4 regions of the Arthrobacter sp. AG258 genome follow, and region 3 is predicted to be linked to each of the others. Evidence: riboswitches for the same ligand, from Rfam matches in the RefSeq annotation. Region 3 holds a riboswitch; each other region holds the start of a gene.
What was found. Region 3 has a riboswitch for S-adenosylmethionine ahead of DFO47_RS19180 (bifunctional o-acetylhomoserine/o-acetylserine sulfhydrylase). Riboswitches for the same ligand answer to the same signal wherever they lie in the genome.

Region 1 (4,807 bases), on a different contig from region 3:
GGAGGGCACGTCCGCTGCCGGACCGGAAGGGCGCGGCAGTGGCGCGGAGCACTGATTCCTGGGACGAATCGGACGTCAGGATCCGCCCGAGCAAGAAAGGCTCCAGGCCACGCACCAAAGACCGCCCCAGCCACGATGACGCCGTAACCGGCCGGATCATCACGGTGGACCGTGGGCGGTACACCGCGGTGGTGGGTGAGGACTCGGACAATGAGCGGGTGGTCATCGCTGCGCGGGCCCGCGAGCTTCGCCGCAATCCCGTGGTGGCCGGCGACTTCGTCTCCCTGGTGGGGGATGTCTCCGGAGCCCCGGACACGCTGGCCCGGCTGGTGAGAATTCAGGACCGCCGCACCCTGCTTCGCCGCAGTGCCGACGATACCGACCCCGTGGAGCGCGCCGTGGTGGCCAACGCGGACCAGCTGGTCATCGTCGTGGCGGCCGCCAACCCCGAGCCCCGCACAGGCTTCATTGACCGCGCCCTGGTGGCGGCCTACGACGCCGGGATCGCGCCGATCCTGCTGGTGACCAAGGCCGACGTCAAGGATCCCGCCGAGCTCCTCTCCAATTACACGCACCTGGACTTCCCCGTCATCATCAGCAAGACCGCCGACGCACAGGCCTCCGGGATCGACGCGCGGTCCGACGACGGCCTCTCCGCCCGGCTGGACAGCGCTGCGGTGGCCGCCCTCCGCGCACACCTCGACGGCACCGTCACCGTGATGCTGGGGCATTCCGGGGTGGGCAAATCCACTATGGTGAACGCACTCACGGGCGCCGAGCGCGCCACCGGCGGCGTCAACGCCGTCACCGGGCGCGGCCGGCACACGTCGTCGTCGGCGCTGGCACTTCGGCTCGCGGACGCGCCGCCCGGCAGCTGGATCATCGACACCCCGGGGATCCGGTCCTTTGGCCTGGCGCACGTGGACCCGGACAGGATCCTGCGCTCGTTCCCGGATCTCTCCCCGGGCATCGAAAACTGCGAGCGGGGCTGCAAGCACACGGCAACGGCGGTCAACTGCGGGCTGGACGAGTGGGTGGACGGCGGACACGCCGGCCCTACCGGCGCCGCCCGCCTGGCGTCCCTGCGGCGGCTGCTCGGCGCCGATCCAAGGATGGAAGCACAGGAAACGAAGGAGCTTGGCAGCGTCAACTGACGCGTTCTCCCGGCAGAAACGCCCGCAGACGGTAGTTTGGAACCATGATCCAACCCGCTTCGAGTTACAACGATGACCTGCGCCTGGCCCACGTCCTGGCCGACTCCGTGGACGACCAGACGATGAGCCGGTTCAAGGCCCTGGACCTCCACGTCGAGACCAAGCCGGACCTGACGCCGGTCACCGACGCCGACAAGGCGGCCGAGGAGGCCATCCGAGGCCAACTCTCCCGCTCCCGGCCCCGCGATGCCGTTCTGGGTGAGGAATTCGGCAGCACCGGCCACGGCTCGCGGCGCTGGATCATCGATCCCATCGACGGGACCAAGAACTTCGTCCGCGGCGTCCCGGTCTGGGCCACGCTGATCGCCCTGGTGGACGAGGGCGAGCCGGTGGTGGGCGTCGTCAGCGCTCCGGCACTGGGCAAGCGCTGGTGGGCTGCCAAAGGCATGGGCGCGTACATGGGCAGGTCCCTGGCCGCCGCCACCCGGCTTCGGGTTTCCAACGTCTCAAACCTGGCCGACGCCTCCCTCTCCTATTCCAGCCTGGGCGGCTGGAAGGAACGCGGAAACCTTGACGACTTCCTCGGCCTGACGGAAGACGTGTGGCGGACCCGGGCGTACGGAGACTTCTGGTCCTACTGCATGGTGGCGGAAGGCTCGGTGGATATCGCCTGCGAACCCGAACTGAACCTGTACGACATGGCTGCCCTGGTACCGATCGTGGTGGAGGCCGGCGGCCGCTTCACGTCCCTCGAAGGCGAGGATGGCCCGTTCGGCGGCAATGCCCTGGCCACGAACTCGATCCTGCATTCAGAGGTGCTGCACCGGCTGAACCCGGACCTCGACGACCTGCTCCAGCAGTCGCCCTAGCGGCACAATAATCGAACAATACGACGCCGGACGCCTCCTTGAGGGGGCGTCCGCGGCCGTTTCTTCGGCAGGGCGTAACAAAAGCCTTAACAATTGCCGCGGCTTTAGTCCTGCCCATTCCATGTTCTACGCTTTTATCCAGGTCACGAGTGCCAGCGCAAAACCCCGGTTTGCTGGCCGGCAACCCTCCATTCGCGGTGGGGTGCCCCGGGTGACGACCAGGCCGGTCCGGAGCGGATACGGCAAGCGCGGATTCCACTGTGCCGGAGTCCTGTATCCAAGTGAGGTCTCTGTGACAACTGCCACCGTCTCCCCCCTTTCCGCCACCGCCAACGCCGCCGCGCCGGATCCGCGACAGGCCGTCGCCGGCCGGCCCCTCGCCGCGGTCACCGGCGCCGAGATCCAGGCGCCGCTGATCTCCGGCGGCCACGTCCGCTACGCAAACCTCGACTACGGCGCCTCCGCACCGGCGCTGTCAGTGGTGTCCGCGTACCTGAACGAGATCCTCCCGTACTACGCGAGTGTCCACCGGGGCGCCGGCTACGCATCCCAGATCAGCACCTCAGTGTACGAAAACGCACGCAACATTGTCCGCGACTTCGTGGGAGGGCGCCCCGGCGATTCGGTCATCTTCACCCGCAATACCACCGACTCCCTGAACCTGCTGGCCGGCTGCCTGCCGCTGGCGGACGGCCGCCCCGCCGGAGATGTCCTTTACCTGGACATCGAACACCACGCCAACCTCCTGCCCTGGCAGGGCGTCCCGCACCGCAGCATTGTCGCCGCGGACACCATCAGCGGCACTTTGGAGGCAGTCCGCACCGAACTTGAGCAGGGCGGGGTCTGCCTGCTGGCCGTCACCGGCGCTTCCAACGTCACCGGCGAGATCCTCCCCATCCGGGCCTTGGCCGCGCTGGCGCACCAGTACGGCGCACGGATCGTGGTGGACGCCGCCCAGCTTGCGCCGCATCGCCGGGTGGACATCAGCACGGACGACGTCGACTACCTTGCGTTCTCCGGGCACAAGCTCTACGCGCCGTTCGGCGCAGGCGTCCTGGTGGGGCGTGCTGACTGGCTGGACGCCGGTGTCCCGCACCTGGCCGGGGGCGGTGCCGTCAAGGAAGCAAGGCTCGACGGCGTCAGCTGGGCCACCGGCCCGGCCCGCCATGAGGGGGGATCGCCCAACGTCCTGGGAGCCGCCACGCTGGCCCGCGCCACCCAGGTGATCGCGGAACTGGACCAGGAACGCTGGCACGCCCACGAGTCCGCCATCCGCTCCTTCCTGGTGGAGGGCCTCCAGGGCATCGACGGCGTCACCGTCCACCAGATCTTCAAGGACACCAATCCGGAAACGGACACCATCGGCGTGGTCAATTTCTCGGTTGCAGGCTACGACGCCGGGCTGGTGGCCGCCTACCTCTCGGCGGAGCACGGCGTGGGCCTGCGGGACGGACGCTTCTGCGCCCACCCGCTGCTGAAACGCCTGGGCCTGCCCAACGGATCACTCCGGGCGAGCTTCGGCGTCGGATCCCGGCTGGAGGATGCCGAACGCCTTCTTGCCGGCATCCGCGCACTGCGCAGCAACGGACTGGGCTGGGACTACGTGGTTGACGCAGGCCGTTGGGTGCCCGCCAACGACTCCCGCACCTACCCGCACTGGGCACCCAACACCCCGGGCACGGCCGGCGCGGCCCCCTGTATCGACGACTAGGGCTCCTCCCGCTCCTGCTCCCCCACCACATGTCCAAAGGGGGTGCGGTAAATTCGAGGGGCATCAACAGTCGGAATTGAAGGAGTCCACGCGTGGTTCGGGGTGGCCCCAAGCTTGATCACGGGCGCCGGCGGGAACTTGGCGGCAGTTTCCGCGACGGCGGACGGCACTACCAGCGCGTCAGGCCGGGCTACCCCGCGGAGTCAGCCCGGTGGCTGGTCCCGGCGCAGGCCCGTGACGCACTCGATGTCGGGGCCGGTACCGGGAAGTTTACGGCCCTGCTGCTGGAGCTTGGCCTGGAGGTAACCGCCGTCGACCCTTCCACGGACATGCTCGCCCAACTCTCGGCACACTGCCCTGCTGCCACGGCCATGGCGGGGACCGCGGAGGCGACGGGGCTGGCCGAAGCCTCCTTCGACGTCGTCACCGTGGCGCAGGCCTGGCACTGGTGCGACGCGCTGCCTGCAAGCACCGAACTTGCCCGCGTCCTGCGCCCGCACGGAACGCTCGGACTCATCTGGAACCAACTGGATACCTCGGTGCCGTGGGTGCACAGGCTCTCCAGGATCATGCACGCCGGCGATGTGTACCGCCCGGGCCACAAGCCGGTGGTGGGGCCCGAATTCACCGGGCTCGAAGGGCATGTCACACACTGGCAGGACAAGGTGACCACCACGGACCTGATGGAACTCACCAAGTCCCGGAGCTATTACCTGCGCGCCGGCGAGTCAACCAGGGCCAAGGTCCTGGCGAACCTGGACTGGTACCTCCACGACCATCTGGCCTACCCGCCCGACCAGGAACTCGATCTTCCCTACCTCACCTTGGCGTGGCGCGCCGTGAAAGCGTAACGGGATGGGTTTGCCCGACGCCGCAGGCCCCGCGGACCCGGCCACGGCAGGGAACCCGGTAGGCTTGAGCCTGTGAAGACCAGCGCGCCATCCTCCTCCATCGAGGACTACGTCAAGGTCATCTATTCATTCACTGAATGGCAGGACAAGCCCATCACGTCCTCCCAACTGGCGCAGCGGCTCGGGGTTGCGAACTCGTCAGTATCGGAGATGGTCCGCAAG
Region 2 (4,807 bases), on a different contig from region 3:
CGTCTCCGCTGGCATCCGCCAGCCACACCACGCCGGACCCTCGCTACGCCAGGATGCTGGAGCGCTTTGGCCTCACGGCGCAGGAACAGCTGACCTGCGGTTTCCACGTGCACACCTACATCGAATCGCCGGAAGAGGGCGTGGCGGTCCTGGACCGGATCCGCGACAAGCTGGCGGTGCTGACGGCGTTGAGCGCCAACTCGCCGTACTGGAACGGCGTCCCCACCGGGTTCGAAAGCTACCGTACCCAGGCCTGGAACCGGTGGCCGACGTCCGGCCCGGCCGCGATCTACGGGACGTACCCCGCCTACCGGAGGGTGGTCACCCGGCTGCTGGACACCGGCGTGATGCTCGATGAAGGGATGCTGTATTTCGACGCGCGGCTCTCCCGCAACCACCCCACCGTGGAGGTGCGGGTGGCGGACGTCTGCCTCCGCGCCGAGGATGCAGCCTTGATCGCCGTGCTGGTCCGCGCCCTGGTGGAATCGGCCGGCAGGGAATGGCGCGAGGGGGTGGACCCGGCGCCCGTGCCCACTGTCCTGCTGCGGATGGCCTCCTGGCAGGCCAGCAGTTCGGGACTCGGCGGCGAGCTCCTGGACTTTGGGAACTTCCGTCCGGCCCCGGCCGCGGACGTAGCCCGTTCCCTGGTGGATTACCTGGCGCCTGTCCTTCAGGAACAGGGCGAACTGGCCATGGCCCGCCAGGGCGTGGAGCACATCATCGCCCGCGGGACAGGGGCCGCTGAGCAGCGCCGGGCCCGCGACAGGGCGCTGGCCGGACCGCCTCCCGAGGATATGGGCTTCGGTGCAGTGGTCCGGCACGCCGTAGACGCCACCATGCGCGGCGCCCTGGATCTTTCCGGCGTGGAAGACACCCCGGAACTGCTGCGGGTCCGCCAGGCCTGACGCCTTATATCTGCTTCAGGGCCTGTTCCAGGTCGCGGATGAGGTCGTCCGCGTCCTCGAGCCCCACGGAGAGCCGGACCACGCCGTCGCTCAAGCCAATGGCGGCCCGCCCCTCCGGCCCCATGGCGCGGTGCGTGGTGGTGGCGGGGTGGGTGATCAGGGACTTCGAATCGCCCAGGTTGTTGGAGATGTCGATGATCCGCAGCCCGTCCAACAGGGCGAAGGCCGCCTCCTTGCCGGAGCGCCCGCCCGAGGGCGCCAGCTCAAGGGTGAGGACCGTGCCGCCGGCGCTCATCTGCTTCGCCGCCAGCTCATACTGCGGGTGCGATGTCAGCAGCGGGTACTTCACCCAGCTCACGGCAGGCTGCTCCTCGAGCCACTCAGCGAGCCGCAGGGCGGTGGCCGAGGAGTGCCGGACGCGCAGGCTCATGGTTTCCAGGCCCTTGGTCAGGACCCAGGCGTTGAACGCCGAAAGCGCCGGACCTGTGTGGCGCATCAGCTGCTTCACCGGGCCGTCGATGAACTCCTTGGTGCCCAGGATGGCACCGCCCAGGACCCGGCCCTGCCCGTCGATGTGCTTGGTGCCGGAGTACACGATGACGTCCGCGCCCAGGTCCCCGCAGCGCTGCAGCAGGGGAGTGGCGAAGACATTGTCCGCAACTACCGTGGCGCCGGCGGCATGGGCCAGTTCGCTCACCGCGGCGATGTCCACGATTTCCTGCATCGGGTTGGACGGGGATTCGAAGAAGACGGCGGTGGTGGGCTTGGACAGGGCCTCGCGCCACTGGTCCAGGTCCGGGCCATCGACGAAGACCGTTTCCACTCCCCACCGCGGCAGGATCTCGTTCAGGATCACGAAACATGACCCGAACAGTGAGCGGGCGGCCACCACGCGGTCACCGGCTGCAAGCAGCGCGCCCAGGGCCGTGAACACCGCGGACATGCCCGACGCCGTCGCGAAGCAGGCCTCGGTGCCTTCCAGCAGCCTGAGCCGTTCCTGGAAGGTGGCCACGGACGGGTTGCCGTAGCGCGAGTACACAAAGCGCTCGTCCTCGCCGGTGAAGGCGCGTTCGGCCGCGGCCGCGGATTCGTAGACGAACCCGGAATTCAGGAAGACGGCCTCTGAGGTTTCCTGGAAGTTGGTGCGGTCCAGCCCGCCGCGGACAGCCTGGGTGTCGGGGCTCCAGCCGGGGGCATCTTGATTGAAAGTCACTTAGTTCTTTCCGAGGTTGGTGGGCAGGCCGCGGTTCTTCCAGCCGTTGACGGTCCGTTCGCCGTAGCGGTCAGGTTCCCCCTCGAAGCCCTCCAGGACGTTGTAGGAAGTGAAGCCGGCCTGGGTGGCCGCCACGGCCGCGGCGATGGATCGCTGGCCCGAACGGCAAAGGAACACGAGCTCAGCGCCCGGGTCCTCAGGCGCCTGCTCCTTGAGGTCCTTCACGAAATCGGGGTTGGGGATGCCGCCGGGGAAGGTCCACTGGATGAAGAGCGGATCGTTGTCCGTTGCCTTGGTATCCGGAATGCCAATGTGGGCCCATTCGCCCTCGGTGCGGACGTCCACCAGGATGGCGCCCTGCTCCAGCTTGGCCCACGCTTCCTGCGGCGTCAGGTCTCCCGCGTAGCTCATGCGTGGCCCTCGCCGTCGAACTCGCCTTCCAGGTCGTCAACGGCCGTGGCCACCGCGGCGTCAGCCGACGCGATGGCGGCCGGGAGGACAACGGCCTGGGCCACGATGACGCTGCTGCCGTTGAAAGTGGCCGCCGGGCTGCCGTGCAGGACGTAACCGTCCGCAAGCGCAGCCGAGATCCGCTCACAGAAGGAGCGGTCGTCCGGGCCCGTAATCAGGCGGTAGGACAATTTTTCGTCAGGGGCGGGTGCGTCAGACACGACGGATCTCCTTCTTTCACGCTTGCAGCTCGAATCGGTCGATATGCCAAGTATTCACCTGAGGCACCCCGCCGCGAGAGGAGGGTTGCCGACCGGCCAGTCAGGGCTTAGCACCGGTACTCATTACTCCCCAAAAACGTAACACCTGCGCCGCCAAGCCGCACGGCCGCCGTCGTCATGTTCCGTAATTGAGAGCCCGCGACCACCGCGTCACGGGAACGCGGCAAGGCGGCCGGACCGATAAAGTTTCTACCGGGGGCGCCGCCCTGCCGTCACAGTGGGAGTACCGGGGGGTCTTGCCAGCATGCGAGCAGCAACATCGCACCACCAGGCCGGCCGTCGTCGTGCCCGTCACCGTTCCCCCGGGGCGTTCCTGGCCGCCGCCGTCGTCGTGCTCCTGGCGCTGCTGGCGCCCGCCGGTGCTGCGCAGGCGGCCTCCGCGGTACCGGACCAAGGCAAGCCGTGGCTGGGTGCCGTCCTTGAATGGGGCGAGGATACCGCCGCTGGATTCTCCGACCGGCTGGGTGCGAGCCCGGCCGTGTTTGGCCACGACATCGGCCTGCCGTTCCGCGACTCGGACCGGAACAACATCGAGGGGTTCCTGCAGCAGGCCTCGGCCAAGGGCGCCCACGCCATGCTCACCGTGAAGCCCACGGTGCCGCTGGACCAGATCGGCGCCTCCGAAGCGGAAGCCTTCGCCGGCAAGGTCCGCGACCTGGCCTCCGGGTTCAAGGGCCGGCTGTTGATCCGGTTTGCGCCGGACATGAACTCGAGCTGGGTGGCCTGGGGGCAGCAGCCGGCCGCCTACCGGGAGGCCTTCAAGGCGGTCGCGGCAGCGGTCAAAAAGGACGACGGCGGCCGGGCCGCCATGGTCTGGGCGCCGTACCTGGGCAAGGACTACCCCTTTGACCGGAGCAGGAATGCCCCGCAGCCTGGAAGTGACGGCTTCGCCCTCCTGGACACCAACGGCGACGGCGCCTGGAACGGCTCCGACGCCGCCTACGCCCCCTACTATCCGGGGGACGACGCCGTGGACTGGGTGGGCCTGACTGCCTACCATGACGACACTGCCGGCGCCGCTGCCGTTAACACCGTGCCGCGTGCCGGTGAACTCCAGGAGATGCTGACCGGCGCGGGCAGCGAGAACTTCTACAGTGCCTACGCGGAGGTCCGCAGGAAGCCGCTACTGCTCCAGACGTCGGCGTTCTACAGCCCTGCCGCGGGCGGACCGCCGGAGGCGGATATCAAGACGGCCTGGTGGGACCAGGTGGTGGGTACCGCCACCTCGCCGGCTTTCGCCAGGACGGCGGCGGTGGTGTGGGACGAGCGCACCAGCACCCGGGATACCGGCGTGGCCAGCATCGACTGGCTGCTCACCGGAAATCCCGCCATCGCCAAAGCTGCGCTGGACCGGCTGAAGTCCTCTGCTGTGGTCACCGGGCCGGTCACCGATGTGGCCGCGGACGGATCGTATGTCCGGGCCAACACCCTGTCCGGGGCAGCGGTCTGGACCGTGGCCGTGGCGATGGCCATCCTCCTGGCGGCGCTGTGGCAGATTCCCCGCCGGGTCAACGCCGCCACCGCATGGAGCTACCAGGAGCCGGGAAACAGGGACTCGCGCGTGGATCTGCTGCGCGGGATGGCCATTGTCTTCGTGGTGGTCAACCACCTGGGCCTGGTCTCGCTGTTCCAGCTGCTCACCCAGGAGGCCGTGGGCTTCGTATCGGGTGCCGAACTCTTCGTACTGTTCTCCGGCCTGGTGGTGGGCATGGTCTACGGGCCGAAGGCCAGGGAAGACTTCGGCAAGGTTGTGGACCTCACCTCCCGCCGGGCGGGGAAGCTCTATGTGACCGCGCTGTCGGTGCTGATCGGCGTCTTCCTCATCGCGCAGCTTCCGTTCTTCCACACCGAGGCCTTAACCACGTTCGTGGACCAGGGGACCGGCGGGGCCGGGCATAACGGTGCCGGCCGGACGTACGACCTCTACGCCGGGATGTCGTCGCTGTTCCAGTTCCCGG
Region 3 (4,807 bases):
GCACTGGCCGTAGTTGGAGAACGAGGCCTGGTGGTCCGAGGAGTCGCTCGCGGCCACCGTCAAGGCGGACGGGACCCGGGCGGGCGAGGACGTGCAGGCATCCGTGGCCGAATTCCCGGCCGCGACGACGACGGAAATTCCATCGTCGACGACATTCTGGACTGCGGTGTCAAGGAGGCTGCTGACCGGTCCGCCAAGGCTCATGTTCACCACGGCCGGAGTTCCTGCGGCATGGTCCCCGGCAATCCAGTCGAGTCCGGCGATGATGTCCGAGTAGTAGCCGGACCCGTCGCAGGCCAAGGTCCGCACGGGCACGATCGTGGCGGATTTGGCCACGCCGTAGACGGTTCCGGCGATGATCCCCGAAACGTGGGTGCCGTGTCCGTTGCAGTCACTTGTCCCGCCGCCGTCGGAAAGTGCCGTCCATCCCGCGGCAACCCGTCCGCCGAAATCCACGTTGGAGGCGAGGACTCCGGTGTCAACCACATAGGCGCGGACACCGAGGCCGGAAGCGTCATACGTGTAGGCGCCGGACAGTGGCAACGCCTGCTGGTCCAGCCGGTCAAGACCCCAGGGCGCGGGTTTTTCCGTGGCGGAAATCGTCGATACCGCATCGGGTTCCACGGCTGTTGCCTTGCCGGACCGCAGCAGTGCGGCGGCTTGCGCCGCCGTGGCTTTGATCGCCGCTCCGTGCAGGGCCTTGCTGAACGTGTGGTCGACGGCGACCCCCTGGGAACGAAGGTCGCGCGCCGCCGTTGGGACGTCAGTTCCCGCCGGGAACTGGACCAGGTAGCGGCCATTGGGGCTGTCGGGAGCGGACGAGGGAGCGGCGGCGGGCGCGGTGGCTGCCGCTGGCGGCGCCGAGGCTTGCACTGGTGTACCGCTTGAGCAGAAGGCGACGGCGGACAACAGTGCGGCGGCAAGGGCCAGGCGCAAAGACTGGGGCAACGGATTCGAATTCCTTTGTGCGTGGTTGGGGGCGACGGGATAACGTCGTCCGGCTTCCACGGTATCCGGGCCAGGACGGCTGGCGGCCAAACCTCGGGCGATCCTTCGCATTATTTGTGGAACCTTGGAAAACCTCCACATCGGACTGCCATCGTGCCCGGATCCGTCCCCCGCCCGTCGGCTGAGACCCCCACGGCCCGCACACAGCGGCAAGACCATGTTCGTCACAATGCTGTCCCGGCCGGAGTGATGTTCCTACACTGGGCGCAGGTCATGAGTGCCAGCGTTAAGCCCCGGCTCGCTGGCCGGCAACCCTCCATCCGCGGTGGGGTGCCCCGGGTGAGGACCAGGCTGTCCGGCAATTGCCGGAAGCAAGCGCGGCCCGTGGTGCTCCCAGCATGCCGGGCCCATGTCATAGGAGACTGAGATGTCCAACGGATGGTCCTTCGAAACCCGCCAGATCCATGCAGGCCAGGAGCCTGACAGCGCCACCGGGGCCCGCGCCCTTCCCATCTACCAGACCACGTCCTTCGTGTTCCCGAGCGCCGAGAGCGCAGCCAACCGTTTTGCGCTGGCCGAACTGGCGCCGATCTACACCCGCATCGGCAACCCCACCCAGGACGCGGTGGAGCAGCGGATCGCCAGCCTCGAAGGTGGCCTGGCCGCTTTGCTGCTGAGCTCGGGGCAGGCCGCGGAGACCTTCGCCGTCCTGAATATCGCCGAGGCCAGGGACCACATCGTGGCCAGCCCCAGCCTGTACGGCGGCACCTACAACCTGTTCGCCCACACCCTGAAGAAGTTCGGCATCGCGGTCACCTTCGTGGAAGATCCGGACAACCTGGACCAGTGGCGGAATGCCGTTCAGCCCAACACCAAACTGTTCTTTGGCGAGGTGGTATCCAACCCGCGCCAGGACGTCTTGGACATCGAAGGCATCTCCCAGGTGGCCCACGACGCCGGCGTTCCCCTGATCGTGGACAACACCCTGTCCACTCCCTACCTGATCCGGCCGCTGGAGTGGGGTGCGGACATCGTGATCCACTCCGCCACCAAGTACCTGGGCGGTCATGGCTCGGCGATTGCCGGCGTCATCGTCGACTCCGGCAAGTTCGATTTCGGCAAGGACCCCGACCGGTTCCCCGGTTTCAACACCCCGGATCCCACCTACAACGGGCTGGTCTACGCCCGGGACCTTGGCGAGGGCGGCGCACTGGGCGCCAACCTTTCCTACATCCTCAAAGCCCGTGTCCAGTTGCTGCGCGACCTTGGCTCGGCGGTTTCGCCCTTCAACGCCTTCCTGATTTCGCAGGGCCTGGAAACGCTGAGCCTGCGGGTGGAACGGCACGTTTCCAACGCCACGGAGGTGGCGCGCTGGCTGGAGGGAAGGGACGACGTCGAATCGGTCGCCTACGCGGGGCTGCCGTCCAGCCCCTGGTACGAACGGGGCCGCAAGTACGGGCCCAAGGGGACCGGCGCCGTCGTCGCTTTCAACCTGGCCGGGGGCGCGGAGGCGGGCAAGCGCTTCGTCGACGCCCTGGAACTGCACTCGCACGTCGCCAACATCGGCGACGTCCGTTCGCTTGTCATCCACCCGGCGTCGACCACCCACAGCCAGCTCTCGCCCGAGCAGCAGGTGGTGGCCGGCGTCAATCCGGGGCTGGTCCGCTTGTCGGTTGGCTTGGAGCACATCGACGACATCCTGGCCGACTTGGAGGCCGGTTTCCGCGCGGCCAAGGGCGGCGCCGACGCCTGACCGCCGGCACGCCGGGGCGCTGCCGGCCGGCAGCGCCGGGAAGTCACAACCAGTCACACTCTTGGCCTGGACCGGGGGGTGTTTCGTACACTCGAACCAGGTCATGAGTGCCAGTGACAGCCCCGGCTTGCTGGCCGGCAACCCTCCTTCCGCGGTGGGGTGCCCCGGGTGAAGACCTGGCCTGCCGGTCAAATGACGGCAGGCAAGCGCGTAGAAGAGGTCTTGCCATGACGGTTACCGTCGCCCGTACCACCATTCCCGAACACGGAGTTGTCCGCTACGCCTCCATTGGAGGACTCGAGCTCGAGGGCGGCGGCTACCTGCCGGATGTCACCCTGGCGTACGAAACCTGGGGCACGCTGAACGCGGACGGCAGCAACGCCATCCTGATCGAGCACGCCCTGACGGGCAGCACCCACGTGACCCGGGGCGACACCGACGAAGAGGGCTGGTGGGAACAGCTGGCCGGTCCTGGGGCGCCCGTCGATACGGACAGGTTCTTCGTGGTGTCCGTCAACATTGTGGGCGGCTGCTACGGGTCCACGGGCCCGTCGTCGGCCGCCCCCGACGGAGCACCCTGGGGCTCACGCTTCCCCCTGGTCACCCTGCGGGACAGCACTGTTGCCGAGGCCCGGCTGGCGGACCAGCTGGGCATCGGGAGCTGGTACGCCGTCCTTGGCGGTTCCATGGGGGGTGCCCGCGCCCTGGAGTGGGCGGTGACCTACCCTGACCGGGTGCAGCGCTGCGCCGTCATCTCGGTCGGCGCTGCCAGCACGGCTGAACAGATCGCTTTCGCCCAGGCCCAGACCCTGGCCATCCGCCAGGATCCGAACTTCAACGGCGGCGACTACTACGGCGGACCGTGTCCGGAAGACGGCCTGGCCCTGGCACGGCGGATCGCCCACATCACGTACCGGTCCGCCGCGGAACTGGAAGGGCGCTTCGGCCGGGAACCCCAGGCCCCCGAGTCGCCCCTGCACGGCGGACTGCTGGCAAACCGCGGACGCTACCAGGTGGAAAGCTATCTGGACCACCAGGGCAGGAAGCTCGTCCGCCGGTTCGACGCCAACAGCTATATCGCCCTCACCGAGGCGTTGATGAGCCACGATGTCTGCCGTGGCCGCGGGCCGCTGGCCGAGACCCTGGCATCCGCCACCGCCCGGTTCTTCGTTGCCGCCGTGGACTCCGACCGGCTCTACTTCCCGTCCCAGTCCCGCGAATTGGCCCAGGCCCTGCCGGGTGAGGTTGACGTGCATATGATCTCGGCACCGATAGGCCATGACGGCTTCCTGACCGAGATCGGACAGCTGGGGAACCAGCTCCGGACGACGTTCCTGGCCTAGCTGCGCCCGTCCCGGCAGCGGCCGGCTGCTGCCCTGCGGTGCTTCCGGTGCACGCTGCCGGTGGACGCCGCGGTGCCACAGTGCAGCAGGCCCGGGGTGGAAGTACGGCATGATCGTGTCATGAAGGCAGCCGTCCTGTATTCGACCGTTCCCGCCGCACCGGGAAAGCCCGCCTACGCTGACGCGAAACCATTGGTCGTGCAGGAACTGGACCAACCGCAGCCGCGCGCCGGTGAGCTTGGGGTTGCCATCACGTATTCGAGCCTGTGCCATTCGGACCTGTCCGTGGTGGACGGCTCCAGGGTCCGGCCGCTTCCGATGGCATTGGGCCACGAGGCGGTGGGGCGGGTGGTGTCCGTGGGCGACGGGGTAGCCGATGTGTCCGTGGGAGACCACGTGGTGCTCGTTTTCGTGCCCAGTTGCGGCCACTGCCGGGCCTGCCGGGCCGGGAGGCCCGCGCTTTGCCACCGCGCTGCGGAGGTCAACGGCTCCGGTGACCTGTTGCATGGGCCGGCCTTGCTGCGCACGCCGGCGGGGGAGCGCATCAACCACCATTTGGGCGTCTCGGCGTTTGCGGATTACGCCGTGGTGGCGCGGGAGTCGGTGGTGGTGATTGACGACGACGTCCCGGACACCGTCGCGGCGATGTTCGGTTGCGCCGTGCTCACCGGAATGGGGGCCGTGCTCAATACGGCAGGCGTCAGTCCGGGACAGTCCGTGGCTGTCTTCGGCATCGGCGCAGTAGGCTTATCGGCCGTCATGG
Region 4 (4,807 bases), on a different contig from region 3:
CGGCCAACAGCCCCTGCACTACCGCTGCCCCGGTATTGGCCAACGGTGCGGGCGGCCGCTGGCCGGACGGGACCACGGCGTGGTCGTTCCCGGCAGCGGTGACCCCAATACCCAGCGTCAGCGCGGTGTCCGGCGGGTCCTGCGAATCCGCGGGCCGGGACAAGACAAATCGAAGGTAGGGCGAGGATCCGATGCGCAGATCACGCAAGGGAACCAGCACATCCTGGCGATGTTCAACGAGCGTTACCGGCGCTATCCGCGGCGTGGAGCCGATGGGGCAACGCAGGTCCCCGCCCAAGCCGCTGCTTCCCTGCCACGGGACATCGCATTCGTCCACGGACACAACGTAGGTGTCCGTACCGGCGATCTCACCGTCGGCGGTGACCTGCAGGGTGGACTCGCCGCTGGGCTGGTCCAGCGAAATGCCTATTTGCCAACTGAACGATTCCCCCGCTGACAGCACCGGCAGTGTCAGTGGATAGACCGACGAGGAAAGCGACAGGAAGCCGGCCGCCCCCGTCTCCGGTACCGGAATCAGCTGCTCGTCCGCCACGGCTGCGCCAGGCGCAGCGCCCACCAGCAAAACCGCGACAACCCCCGCGGCCCGTACGACGTCCCTGGTGCTGGGTCCCGCCATGTCATCTACGACCTTACTGTTGTGGTTTCGCCCCGGTGGCGCAGATCTCTGCCTGGACCGCGGCCCGGCGCCGCGGCCAGTAGGCCCACGTGACCAGTGCTGCCACCGCCAGGGTTGCCGCGCCCAGGAACTCCGGCCCCCGGGAGGCCATGATCCAGGTTCCCAACCCGGGAACCGTGAAGAGCACCTTCTGCGCCGTGGCCACCTCGTAGGGCAACGGATCATCCGAAGTGTTGGCGTCGCCGCGGAGCCTTAGCGACGCTGTGGCCCCCTCCACACTGGGCGGGTAAACTGCCACCACGCGGTGGGTCACCAGGGCGGTCGCCGCCTCCCGGCGGACCGACACGACGTCGCCCGGGACGAGATCCTTGGCGGTGACCTGCACGGTCAGGGACAGCGCACCGACTGGATAGAGCGGCTCCATCGATCCCGTACGGAAGACGACGAAGGACGCCTTGAAGAAGAAGCCCAGGACCAGGACAAGGATGCACGCCAGCCCCAACAGGGCAACGACGGTGAGCAAAGCTTCGCGGAATCCCCTGGCCACACGGAGGGCAGCCGGCCGGGCCCGGGGATCGGACGCCAACCCGGGCTTGCGCCGGGACGCTGTCTGCCTCATCGGAGGGGTTATGGCAGGCCCACTGTGCTTGAGAACTTCCAGAGCGGGACGGTCTTCTGCCCCTGCAGGGATGACGGGGCATCCGTGGGAAGGGTCAGAGCGAAGCAGATATCCACCGCGGTGCCAGGGGTGGCGTTGTCACCCCTGGGCAGGCTGATATTGGTCGCGGCTCCGGGGACAGAGATGGTGTTGAGGGTTGAGCCCGCAGGAATAATATTTGCGTTCTGCACGGGACCGAATCCTGCAGCGTTGCATGACGAACTCGGCACACCCTGCTTGGCTTCGTATCTCAGTGCCGAATAGAGCTGGGACGTGTTGGTGACCCCGTCTATGGGAAGGGACTGCTCCGCCTCGGTCAAGCTGGCTACCAGGGCTTCGGATCCGGCCACCGCCCGCAGCTGCATCGGTGCGTAAACGGTGCTGCCCGGCACCAGGTTGTCCGCATTGACGCTGAAGGTCAACGCCCCGCCGTTCCGGTCCGGCTGGTCACTCCATGCTGCTGTTCCACCGGTGCCTGTCCACGTGTTTTGCTGCATCTGGTACACCTTGGTCCCCGGGCCACCGCCGTTGTCGCTCTGGCCGAAGACCCACTCGTTGTCCGTCCACGCCGCGAGAGTGAAGGCCGCGCCGATCCCCAAGACAAGGCCGCCGGCAAGAATAGCGCGGACTTTATTAGCCTTTTGCGAGCGCGGCTTAGCGCTGGCTGATCCAACCATGATTCCCCCAAATTATTATTAAACCCCGAACGGTAAGACCGGGACACGGGTATGGGGGATTATCGGTATTTCCCCCAAAAGACCGATGTTTCTAGATCACCATCACTTACTAATTAAAGTCAAGTCGGTGTATTAAATGTTATCAAGTACCGCTTTCTCTCGGCGGAATCGTGCGGACGAGCTCCGACTGACGCTGCCGCGCCACAATATGAAACCGATTTGCCCCGCCGCCACGCTGTCGCTTTAGGTAAGAGTGGACCATCCGGAGCGGCTGAGAGACCTGGCTCAATGACGCCGCAGCAACCACGGTCCGGCAGGAAAGCTGCCGGCCGAAGGTGCTACTGCCAGGACCGATGGAAGGAAGATTCCAGCATGCCCCTCAACACCGACCATATTCGCGCCACCCACGCCGGGTCCCTGCCTCGCACCGATGAACTCATCGCAGCCAACACCGCAAAGGAATCCGACGGGATCACGCCGGCGTTCCTGGAGCTCCTGGAAGACTCCGTTGTGGGCGTGGTCCAGTGCCAGAAGGACCTGGGCATCGATATCCCCAACGACGGCGAGTACGGGCATACGATGTCCAACTCCGTAGACTACGGGGCCTGGTGGAACTACTCCTTCGCCCGGCTCGGCGGCCTGGAGCCGACCACCGTGGACCGGTGGGCTGAAGCCGAAGTCCGGCGGTCGTCCCCCGGAAACGTTGTCCTGACGTCCTTCCCCGACCGGCGGGACCGGCAGGCGTTCAATGAGGCGTACAGCGATCCCTCCTCCGGGATCTTGGCGCACCGGAAGAGCGTGTCCCAACCCAAGATCGCCGGGCCCCTGACATATACCGGCCATGACCTGGTGGCCTCGGACATCAAGAACCTGAAGACCGGGCTCGCCGCGGCAGGCCTCAGCGAAGGATTCGTGGCGTCCCTCTCCCCCGGTTCCTGCGCCCGCGTCGCCAATGAGTACTACAAGAACGATGAGGAGCTCGTCTACGCCTGCGCCGATGCGATGCGCGAGGAATACAAAGCCATCATCGACGCCGGCCTGACGGTCCAGCTCGACGATCCGTCCCTGGCCGAGAGCTGGGACCAGATCAACCCGGAGCCGTCCCTGGAGGACTACCTGAAGTTCATCCAGCTGCGCGTCGAGGCCACCAACTGGGCCTTGCGGGACCTTCCGCAGGAACAGGTCCGGCTGCACGTTTGCTGGGGCTCCTGGCATGGTCCGCACACAACGGATATCCCCTTCGCGGACATTATCGGCTCAGTGCTGCAGGTCAACGCCGGCGCGTACTCCTTCGAGGCGGCCAATGTCCGCCACGAGCACGAATGGCGTGTTTGGGAAGACACCACCCTTCCTGAGGGCAAAGTCATCATCCCCGGCGTCGTCTCCCACGCCACCAATGTGGTGGAGCACCCGGACCTGGTGGCGGACCGGATTGTCCGCTTCGCCAAGCTGGTGGGACGCGAGAACGTCATCGCGTCCACCGACTGCGGCCTGGGCGGCCGGGTGCATCCGCAGATCGCCTTCGCCAAGCTGGAGGCTCTTGGCGAGGGCGCCCGCCGCGCCACCAAGCGCCTCTGGTAGTCATCCGCCCCTTCCGGGAATGACCGCCGGTCCACTGCGCCATGAATCAGGTGCGCTGGACCGGCGTTTCGTTTCCCCGGGCTTGGTAAACTGGCAAAGGCCGACCCGGAATCGGCCCACCCCAACTAACCACCGTTGATGAGCTGCGCCACCGTGCGCCCATTTTCGGCGGTGGACGCAACATCAATCCCCGCAGGAGAACCAGCCCTTCATGACCGCACTGGCCCCCGAAACATTCCACGAACAGCTCATGAGCCGCCGTTACGAGCCCAGCGTTGCCGCTGTCAACGAGCTGTGCGATTCCCTGCAGGAAGCGAAGCCCGGAACCGTGGTGCCCTACGTGGACCCCATGCACGATGTTGAGGAATGCCGCATCATCAGCCTGTACTCCAATATTGGCGAGATGGACCAGTCCGGTTTCATCACTGCCGGTGACCAGGACGCCGCGACCCGCATGCTGGGCATCCAGTGGAAGCTGGGCCTGCGCCCGGAATTCGTGATGCCCTGGAACGTCCACCCGTGGCACGTCCCGGGGGAGGCCAACGGAAAATTCACCCCGGACCAGGTGCAGGCAGGTTTGAAGCCGCTGCTGAAGTTCCTCGCCCTGGTCCCCCGCGCCTCCGTGATCGTGGCGCACGGCACGGAGGCAAACCGCCTGGCCAACCTGCTGCTGAAGACCGAAGTCCCGCTGCTGTGGCGCCGCGGCCTCAAGACCTACAAGGTCCGCTCCCTGAGTGGCCGCGCCTTCGCAGGTTCACCGGCCCGCCAGGAGGAGTTCCTCGCGGACATGCACACGGCGTACGCCGATGCCATGGCACGCACCGGCATCGCCCACCACGCCTAGGGTTTCGACGCGGCTCAACCACCGCCGACGGCAGGTCACCTTCGCTGGGAAGGTGACCTGCCGTCGTCGTAATTATTCGTATCTAGCCCTCGATGGCTGCCTTCGCCGCGGGATCGGAGTCGTTCAGGAACTTCTCGATCCGCTCGGGCTCGTCCGCTTCCCCAATCGCCGACGAAGCCCTGCCCAGCGAGTAGAGCGCACGGAGGAACCCGCGGTTTGGCTCGTGCTCCCACGGGATGGGCCCGACGCCGCGCCAACCGTTGCGGCGCAGCGCGTCCAGTCCGCGGTGGTAGCCCACCCGGGCGTACGCGTAGGAGTCGATGGTCCGGCCCTCGGTCCACGCTTCCTCAGCCAGGATCGCCCACAACAGTGAGGACGTGGGGTGCTTTTCCACCAGGTCCAGCGCCTCG

Region 1: linked by a shared signal. The riboswitch ahead of DFO47_RS05255 (aminotransferase class V-fold PLP-dependent enzyme) and the one ahead of DFO47_RS19180 (bifunctional o-acetylhomoserine/o-acetylserine sulfhydrylase) in region 3 are both predicted to bind S-adenosylmethionine.
Region 2: linked by a shared signal. The riboswitch ahead of DFO47_RS13190 (DUF1737 domain-containing protein) and the one ahead of DFO47_RS19180 (bifunctional o-acetylhomoserine/o-acetylserine sulfhydrylase) in region 3 are both predicted to bind S-adenosylmethionine.
Region 4: linked by a shared signal. The riboswitch ahead of DFO47_RS06750 (cobalamin-independent methionine synthase II family protein) and the one ahead of DFO47_RS19180 (bifunctional o-acetylhomoserine/o-acetylserine sulfhydrylase) in region 3 are both predicted to bind S-adenosylmethionine.

The regions. Positions count from the first base shown of each region.
Region 1 is NZ_SOBI01000002.1:429,440-434,246, forward strand. Features, by position in the region: gene aroA (3-phosphoshikimate 1-carboxyvinyltransferase) at 1-55, shown strand, start outside; gene rsgA (ribosome small subunit-dependent GTPase A) at 39-1,154, shown strand; gene hisN (histidinol-phosphatase) at 1,199-2,023, shown strand; SAM riboswitch class IV at 2,165-2,278, shown strand; gene DFO47_RS05255 (aminotransferase class V-fold PLP-dependent enzyme) at 2,316-3,734, shown strand; gene DFO47_RS05260 (class I SAM-dependent methyltransferase) at 3,827-4,585, shown strand; gene DFO47_RS05265 (metal-dependent transcriptional regulator) at 4,658-4,807, shown strand, end outside.
Region 2 is NZ_SOBI01000005.1:367,630-372,436, reverse strand. Features, by position in the region: gene DFO47_RS13205 (glutamate--cysteine ligase) at 1-905, shown strand, start outside; gene DFO47_RS13200 (O-succinylhomoserine sulfhydrylase) at 910-2,118, opposite strand; gene DFO47_RS13195 (rhodanese-like domain-containing protein) at 2,119-2,529, opposite strand; gene DFO47_RS13190 (DUF1737 domain-containing protein) at 2,526-2,789, opposite strand; SAM riboswitch class IV at 2,803-2,917, opposite strand; gene opgC (OpgC domain-containing protein) at 3,094-4,807, shown strand, end outside.
Region 3 is NZ_SOBI01000010.1:168,245-173,051, reverse strand. Features, by position in the region: gene DFO47_RS21235 (S8 family peptidase) at 1-948, opposite strand, end outside; SAM riboswitch class IV at 1,218-1,332, shown strand; gene DFO47_RS19180 (bifunctional o-acetylhomoserine/o-acetylserine sulfhydrylase) at 1,376-2,701, shown strand; SAM riboswitch class IV at 2,801-2,916, shown strand; gene DFO47_RS19175 (homoserine O-acetyltransferase) at 2,929-4,044, shown strand; gene DFO47_RS19170 (alcohol dehydrogenase catalytic domain-containing protein) at 4,165-4,807, shown strand, end outside.
Region 4 is NZ_SOBI01000003.1:91,870-96,676, forward strand. Features, by position in the region: gene DFO47_RS06735 (hypothetical protein) at 1-637, opposite strand, end outside; gene DFO47_RS06740 (S26 family signal peptidase) at 651-1,256, opposite strand; gene DFO47_RS06745 (SipW-dependent-type signal peptide-containing protein) at 1,265-1,972, opposite strand; SAM riboswitch class I at 2,228-2,332, shown strand; gene DFO47_RS06750 (cobalamin-independent methionine synthase II family protein) at 2,345-3,553, shown strand; gene DFO47_RS06755 (uracil-DNA glycosylase) at 3,765-4,397, shown strand; gene DFO47_RS06760 (DUF3151 domain-containing protein) at 4,480-4,807, opposite strand, start outside.